DNA from 2 places in the Undibacterium sp. GrIS 1.8 genome. Region 2 is predicted to be linked to the other one. Evidence: predicted binding sites of a transcription regulator. Region 2 holds the regulator's gene; the other holds the start of a gene.
The links. Region 2 encodes LexA, which represses DNA repair genes until DNA is damaged. Its sites were predicted from a motif close to ACTGTATNNNNATACAGT; they were not measured.
Positions count from the first base shown of each region.

Region 1: AAKU64_RS20720 (VRR-NUC domain-containing protein) is a predicted target of LexA. The motif match lies at 2,808-2,825, and genes of this name have one in related genera.

Region 1 covers NZ_JBEONQ010000071.1:4,226-8,663, forward strand. The annotation lists gene AAKU64_RS20705 (cupin domain-containing protein) at 1-67, opposite strand, end outside; gene AAKU64_RS20710 (CHRD domain-containing protein) at 512-961, opposite strand; gene ltaE (low-specificity L-threonine aldolase) at 1,268-2,341, shown strand; partial or broken gene AAKU64_RS22680 (IS256 family transposase) at 2,422-2,556, opposite strand; gene AAKU64_RS20720 (VRR-NUC domain-containing protein) at 2,847-4,438, shown strand, end outside.
Region 2 covers NZ_JBEONQ010000034.1:41,251-45,688, forward strand. The annotation lists gene lon (endopeptidase La) at 1-1,312, shown strand, start outside; gene lexA (transcriptional repressor LexA) at 1,706-2,380, opposite strand; gene rpsF (30S ribosomal protein S6) at 2,646-3,014, shown strand; gene priB (primosomal replication protein N) at 3,045-3,344, shown strand; gene rpsR (30S ribosomal protein S18) at 3,354-3,638, shown strand; gene rplI (50S ribosomal protein L9) at 3,666-4,118, shown strand; gene AAKU64_RS15725 (replicative DNA helicase) at 4,383-4,438, shown strand, end outside.

The sequences.
Region 1 (4,438 bases), on a different contig from region 2:
AATCGAGCCAATGTAACGTTGAAGGATCGATCACAACCCGTTTAGATAAGTCTGAATTGAGTCTCATAACTTTTATATGCTTATTAGTTGGAGGGTAAGGTGAAGAACTGCAAATGGTTTCTCAATCGATACTTTATTCGATCCATTGGCTTCAATTTGACAGATGGCAGTCGTATCGGTTTTTGCCATAGGTCTTGTGCCACCGCGAATACAATAGTCCATACAGTCAGCTAGGCGAGTGATGCTTGAGTCTTCATTATAGGATCAAGCTCCTGCCGGGCTATAAAGCTGGAGACATATAATCCATCGATTCGTGTCATTGAATATCGCTCGTTTATGTAACGTGGCGAATAGTTCGGTATCGCATCACTGCGTTATTTTATAAAAATCTACTCTGTACAAAAGGCGCTATGGATATTTAAACCTTTTTGGGCGTAGATCTAAAAAAGTACACGGCGCATATTCACCGCGTACATTCGAAACAACTTGAAATAATCATCATCCGATTGAGTTATTGCGCAATCAAAGCCTGAGCGCGAACTTCACCACCGGGATTAGCCGCAGTATGTAAATTGACGTACCACTTGCCCGCTAACAAATCGGCTGCTTGTGCTGGAGTCAATGTTGCAGAGCCTTTGATTGGACTATCAGTGCTACCGGTGAAACCAAGTGCCACACCAGCATTTTGTCCGGCAATTGCAGGTCCATGAAAATGTCCTGCTTTCACTGGGCCAGTCAGCCCAGAATAGGACACAGTCCAGTTGAGAACATTTGTTTGCTTGTTAAACGTCGCCGCCAGCAAACCCGTTCCGGTACTTGAATTTGATGGCGTCTCGGCAGATGCTGTTAATTTTCCGTTGATCGCAACCTCGTTCGACATCATTGGATTTGAGCTGCAACCAGTCATAGCGGTGGCACATGTGAACAAACTTGCGATAATCACTTTACGAACTTGTATCATTATTGTCTCCAGATTGATAGGAAATATGTTTCAACAGCCATTAAGATATCGCTGACTGAAACATCAATGTACTCCGATATCTGCATTTAGGGCGGATACATCAGCGGGACAGTACGACCAAATTGTATTTGGCTAATAACTATTTTTTGTATGATTCCCTATTTTTGTAGCGACAATAACGACTCGCTTTACCTATGATATTGTCGAGCATTCACCAATAAATTGACGACTCAAAAGCAAATAACAGTTCAACTAGTCAGTCACTCAAAAGTCTCAAACTAAACTAACTTTTATCGGAATAAATTCATGGGCGATTTTCGAAGCGATACCGTAACGCAACCCACACTCGCGATGAAGCAAGCGATGTCCGACGCGCCTTTAGGTGACGACGTATATGGAGATGATCCTACCGTCAACCGACTACAAGACATGGCGGCAGAGATGCTCGGGTTTGAAGCATCTCTATTTGCACCAAGTGGCACTCAAACTAATCTGATCGCCTTGATGGGACATTGCCAGCGCGGAGAAGAAGCGATAGTTGGTCAACAATGGCACACTTATCGTTGGGAGGCTGGCGGCATGGCAGTGCTCGGATCAATTCAGCCTCAACCTTTAGAAAATCAGCCAGATGGCACGATAGCGCTTGACGATATTGCATCTGCGATTAAGCCCGATGATCCTCATTTTGCAAGGACACGGCTTATCGTTCTTGAAAACACGACCGGTGGCAAGGTGCTGCCACTCGCTTATATGCGTGATGTCCAGATGCTGGCAAAAAAATATGGTTTGCGCTCCCATATTGATGGCGCGCGCTTGATGAACGCCGCAGTATCGATCGCGACAGAGAATAGTAGTGATCCAATTAAGGAGGCGAAGAACATCTGTAACTCCTACGATTCTGTCTCGCTTTGTTTGTCGAAAGGCTTAGGTGCACCAATAGGATCTTTATTACTCGGTTCTTCCTCTTTCGTTGCGCAGGCGAAACGCACACGAAAAATGCTCGGTGGTGGTATGCGTCAAGCTGGAATATTGGCGGCAGCCGGTATATATGCACTAGAAAACAATGTTCAAAGGCTGACTGATGACCATGCAAATGCGTCGATGTTGTCGAACGGACTAAAAGAGATTATCCGCACTCATGCCAGACTGAATGAAAGCTCGACTGTCGTCCATCCTGCACATACGAATATATTGTTTATGGATGTTGCCAGCGATGTCGCAAGCGTCTTTTTGCCGTATTTGGCAGAGAACAATATTCGTGTGACAAGCGGGATTCAAAAAAGCAAAGATGGTCCGGTCAGACGCATCCGTTGGGTGACCCATCTCAACGTAAATCAATCCGATGTTGAACGGGCTCTTACGGTAGTGGCTCGTTTTTAAAGATAACTGTGGTAATTTCAACTGGTCGACGCAACTAAGAGGAGCCTGTAAGAAATTCTGTGTAAATGCCACGGAACAACTTAGTAGTCGTATTGTTGAATACGGTCACCAAACTCAATCATAAATCGATTCAGCGCCATACGCCAATTCTGAATGGGCATCGTCCATTTTTTTGATGCCTGTGCAATCGCAAGGTAGACGACTTTGAGTGCCGATGGTCAAAGTGTTCAGTATTAATCTCTCACGGCGCTTGCAACGATTTGGAGAGCCGGCTTTTAGGATTAGTCTGTTCTTAAAACAATCTCACCATTATCAATTTAACTTAACTTAAGTTGTGTTTTTGGAAATTCTAAGTCGTTTCCAGGGCATTAATTTTGAATCAACGATTTGATTCAAACACACATAAAGAATAAGAGGAGCCCAGTGCATATAACAGTCACTATCAAACTCCAAGGTAAACAGATAAACTGTATGCATATACAGTTAAAAATCTCTACCTCCCGCAATGAAGCAAGTCTTACCAAACCCGCTGTACTACCTTTGTAATTTCCAACTAGTACTGGATTGGGTCAGTGAACGATACGATGATGTGTTAATTCCTGAAGAGCGTACGTTCATTGCAGATTTCGGTAACTTGCCACAAGTCTCACAAGCCTTATTTGTCCGCATGGTCATGCGTAAAGGCGACTATTTCCGTCAAAGCAAACTGAGTTATCCTGAGATAGGTGACACACATCAAGCGATGTTGCCTTTGATTAAAGTAGGATGGATTAACCCTGATCCGATATTGACGCTAGACCAGCTTTTTGAGCTTCTACAAAAGCCAGAAATTGTTGCCGTATTCTCACTCACCAGACCAATTAAACAGCTCCGCAAGGCAGAACAACTTGACTATCTTCGTGACGATCTTCCCGGCGTTAGCACCCAAGCAAAGGTATTCTCGGCCTGGCATCCTTCCTCAAAAGAATCAGTAGCACACATTCAGAACAAAGCCCTCTGTGACCGCTTGCGCCTGATCTTCTTTGGTAATTGGCAGCAAGACTGGTCAGAATTCGTCTTATCTGATCTCGGTATTTATCGCTATGAGGCAATCCCATTCTCAATGGCGTCGCGAGGATTTCAAACGCGTCGTGATATCGAGGATTACATTGCCTTACAAGCCTGTCGCGAATTGTTTCATGCGGAAGAACCCATTGCACTGGTACTCGGTGAGTTAGCAAAGACCACTAGCGAGAATGACTGGATCAATCGACGGCGCGATAAGCTCCTGTTCCAGCTGGGACAACAAGCAGAAAAGCAAAAAGACTGGGCTCAAGCATTAGCTGTTTATGAGATGAGTCGTTATCCAGGAACCAGGCTGCGTACCATCCGCGTATTAGAAAAGATGGGGCAAAGTGCCGCTGCATTACAGCTTCTCAACGAGGCCCTTAGCACGCCTGAGAGTGATGCCGAACTCCAGCAGCTACAGCGTAGTGCGCCACGCCTGAATCGTAAGCTAGGCCATCAGAAACCAGTGACACCAACGATGTCTAAAGCCGACATCATTACACTCCGACTACCGTATCCCGACACGTCGTTTTACGTCGAAGGCGTCGTTAAAGATCATCTGATGCAAGAAGAAGCACCGGTCTACTATGTTGAGAATACGCTGATCAATTCGCTATTTGGCTTGCTATGTTGGACAGCTATTTTTAAGCCTATCCCGGGTGCATTCTTCCATCCTTTCCACCGCGGGCCAGTCGATTTAACCAGTGCTGATTTCCATCAACGACGACAGGGCGACTTTGCTGCTTGCCTAGTCCAGCTTGATTCTGATGAGTACCTCACCACCATACGTCACACCTACCAAGCCAAACAAGGTATTCAATCGCCTTTTGTCTTTTGGAGTGCCTTAGATGAGGACTTGCTCAATCTTGCCTTAACCTGTATTCCTGCGCAGCATCTACGGCATTGGTTTCACCGACTCTTGTCCGACATTAAGGCGAACAGAAATGGCTTTCCTGATTTAATCCAGTTCTGGCCAAAAGATCAGCGTTACAACATGATTGAAGTCAAAGGTCCTGGTGACCGTCTGCAAGACAATCAGCAACGACTAAT
Region 2 (4,438 bases):
TATTGCACGTGCTACTAATCGTAAGTTTGTACGTATGGCGTTGGGCGGTGTTCGTGACGAGGCAGAGATTCGCGGTCATCGACGCACTTATATTGGTTCTATGCCCGGTAAGATATTGCAAAGCTTATCGAAAGTAGGAGTACGTAATCCATTATTTTTACTGGATGAAGTAGATAAAATGGGGGCGGATTTCCGTGGCGACCCGTCTTCTGCGTTGCTTGAGGTGCTAGATCCTGAACAAAACCATACTTTTTCTGATCATTACATCGAAGTTGATTTCGATTTATCAGATGTTATGTTTGTAGCGACCTCTAATTCATACAACATTCCGCCAGCTTTGTTGGATCGTATGGAGGTTATTCGTTTGTCGGGTTATACCGAAGACGAAAAAGCTAGCATTGCCCAGCGTTACTTACTTCCTAAACAAATTAAAAATAATGGTTTGAAGGATGGTGAAATCAGTGTTGCTGAAAGTGCTATTCGAGACATTATTCGTTATTACACTAGAGAAGCAGGGGTACGTTCCTTAGAGCGTGAGTTATCAAAAATTTGTCGCAAAGTCGTTAAGATGCTCTTACTTAAAAAGAGTGAGAAGAAAGCAACGATTACATCAAAAAATCTGGATAAGTTTTTGGGTGTTCGTCGTTACGATTTTGGTGTGGCGGTCAAAGATAACCAGGTTGGACAAGTCGTTGGTCTTGCGTGGACTGAAGTCGGCGGCGATTTATTGACAATTGAAGCAGTTGCAATGCCTGGTAAGGGTGGCGTGATACGTACCGGTACTTTAGGTGATGTGATGAAGGAGTCGATTGAAGCTGCTCGCACTGTAGTTCGCAGTCGTGCGAAGCGCTTGGGTATTAAGCCAGATGTGTTTGAAAAAAGTGATATTCATATTCACGTTCCAGAGGGGGCAACGCCAAAAGATGGTCCTTCCGCTGGTATTGCTATGACGACAGCTCTGGTATCTGTTTTTACCGGGATACCGGTACGTGCAGATGTAGCGATGACTGGTGAGATTACCTTGCGTGGTGAAGTATTGCCTATCGGTGGTCTAAAAGAGAAATTATTGGCAGCGCATCGAGGCGGAATTAAGACGGTTTTAATTCCTGAAGAGAATGCTAAAGATTTAACTGAGATTCCTGATAACGTCAAAAATAAGCTGGAGATCATTCCAGTGCGTTGGATAGATAAAGTGTTAGAAATTGCTTTAGAGCGTCAGCCAGTTGCTTTGACTGATGAAGAAGTTTTAGTAGCTGCTACGGCCACTAAAGTTGAAGGTGGCGTCGATGTTGGTGGTGTTGTAAAGCATTGAGCCTGATCTGAAATTTGGTTTTCATCAGATAGTTTTCTCTGATTAAAACTGAAGAAAGTAAAATGGTCACTAGTTATCTAGCGGCCATTTTTTTCATAATCGATTTTCTGGGTTATCTAATTTATAAATTATTACCAAAATAGTAAATTAAATTGACCGACAATTTAACTTTTGTCGAGACGATGAAAGTAGGCTCGATAAACATGAAATTTTATTCATTTAATCGGAGTACGTTCATACTATGGGTGAGTATATTTTAATTGTCCATGCAATAATTGAGTAAAATCATGTTTTTCAAAAAGATTGTGGGGAGTATATTGATTGAGTTGGGACGTGACAGATGAAATTTTTTATTTTATTTACTGATACTGCCAATACCTAGTAATACATAACTTAAGTCCAGGCTCTGACCAGCCCAACGGCTAAACCTTCAAGTGAAAAGTCTTCGTCAAGTTCATTAATCTTGATATTGGGATAATCAGGATTTTCTGCTAATAGCTCGATCATATTCCCTGATTTTTTATAGCGTTTAACCGTAACATCATCCCCCATACGGGCAATCACGATTTGTCCATTTTTTGCTTCGTTAGATTTTTTTACTGCAAGCAAATCACCATCAAAAATACCGGCGTCACGCATAGACATACCACGCACTTTGAGCAGGTAGTCTGGAATAGCTGAAAATAAGGCTGGATCAACTTGATAGGTTGTGTCCACATGCTCTTGCGCAAGAATGGGAGATCCTGCCGCTACTCTGCCAACTAGCGGCAAACTAAGTTGCATTAGTGATGGATGGGGTAGCGCTAATTGAGCAATATAGTTAGGCCTAGCCTTGGTGCTTCCATTGCTTAGTATGGAATCAAGCAATCGTATGCCGCGTGAGGTACCCGGAGCAATTTCAATAACTCCTTTGCGCGCTAGTGCTTGCAAATGCTCTTCCGCTGCATTGGTGGAGCGAAAACCTAATTCATTTGCAATTTCTGCTCTTGTTGGCGGAAATCCAGTATTTTGGATCGCGTCCTTAATTAAATTTAAAATCTGTTCTTGGCGAGCGGTGAGTTTTAGCATGATCGAATTCCAATCGTGTAGTTGTGAGACTGGGTTTATATGCAGCCTGTATTTTTGTACAGTATAAACCTAAAATCTTTTTCATCTCAAAATTTTTTTAAGTCCTCTCAATGGGTGTGTTGCACATAAATTGGTAGCAGTAAATGTAATAAGCTATTGAAACTATTGAGTAAATTATCAAAGTGCAGTATAGTTGTGGGCTTTCCTCTTCCCGCACTCGTCTTGACGCCGAGGCGGGCTATTAAATTGTCCACAAGGAGAATATATGCGTCATTATGAAATCGTATTTATCGTACATCCGGATCAAAGCGAGCAAGTGCCTGCAATGATCGAGCGTTACAAAGCCACAGTTGTTGCACGTAGTGGTCAAGTACACCGTATTGAAGATTGGGGCCGTCGTCAATTGGCATACATGATTCAAAAACTGGCAAAAGCACATTATGTTTGCATGAACATTGAGTGCGATGCTGAGACTCTGATTGAGTTGGAAACCGCATTCAAATTCAATGATGCAGTTCTGCGCCACCTCACAGTCAAAATGAAGAAAGCTGAAACAGCGCCATCTCCAATGATGAAATCTGTTCAGAAAGAAGATGCTGCTAAAACGCAACGCGTAGAAGCGCCAGCAGCATAATTGACACGTTAGAGGACGCTACATAAATCAGTGAATCAGCTTAAAGTCGTTGCCAGCATTGTAGAAAAATCGGCGCTGCGTTTTACACCAGCCGGAATTCCGATAGCCTCTGCGGTACTGATACATAGCTCTAAGCAAACGCAAGCAAATGCCCAACGTGTAGTCGACTTTGAAATCAATGCGCTAGCCGCAGGAGAAATTTCAAAGCGATTTATGGAAATAGAGTTAGGTGTTGTAATGCAATTCACAGGTTTTTTGTCGCGCAAGAACCGTAACAGCAAAAGTCTCGTATTTCACATTACTGAATTCGAGACAAATTTACTAGATTAGGAGCCACAAATGGCATTCGGTAAAAAATTTGACAAAAGCAAACTGAAAAATAAGCGCCCACAACAAAATCCATTGTTCAAGCGTAAAAAATTCTGCCGCTTTACAGCCGCACATGTAGCGCAAGTTGACTACAAAGACGTCGATACATTGAAAGATTTCGTGCAAGAAAACGGCAAAATCATGCCAGCACGTTTGACAGGTACTAAAGCTTTGTACCAACGTCAAGTCGACACAGCGATCAAACGCGCACGCTACTTAGCGTTGCTGCCGTACACTGATTTGCACACAGCGTAATTGACGACAAGGTACTAGGAGAAAAATATGCAAGTTATTCTGATTGATAAAGTCGTTAATCTCGGCAATCTGGGCGATGTAGTTAAAGTTAAAGACGGTTACGCACGTAACTTCTTGATCCCACAACGTATGGCTCGCCGTGCTACAACTTCAGCGATTGCTGAATTCGAAGCAAAACGCGCAGAGTTGGAAAAAGCAGCAGCAGCACGTTTGGCTGCAGCACAAGCTCAAGGCGAAAAATTGTCTGGTTTGACTGTACAAATCTCGCAAAAGTCTGGTGTTGATGGTCGTTTGTTTGGTTCCGTAACCAACTTCGACATCGCTGAAGCATTGACCAAGCAAGGTTTTGCTGTTGAAAAAGCGCAGATTCGTTTGCCACAAGGTCCGTTGAAGATCGTTGGCGATCATTCTGTTGCCGTTGCTTTGCACACAGACGTAGTTGTTGATGTGACCGTTGCTATCTTGGGCGAGCACGCTTAAGTTTTAGTCGCATAGTATTTAAAAAAGCCGGGTTCGCCCGGCTTTTTAACGTTTACGTCGCTAAGATTGAGCGATCAATTAGTCTTGGCAGTCAGGTATTGATTTAATTAATTTGGTATTTTAAAGCTTGCAGCATAAATGGTATTTACTATTTTTTAATAGCGGCTGTGCCTGTTATCTTAGTAATAAATGGTCAGATTTATGTATTTCATTAAGGCATGTTCTGTTGATTTCGATATTGAATAAAAAGGTATAATGCGCGCCATGAAAGCACCTTCCGATCCGCAATTAGATTCCATTCGAGTCCCACCACATTCCAT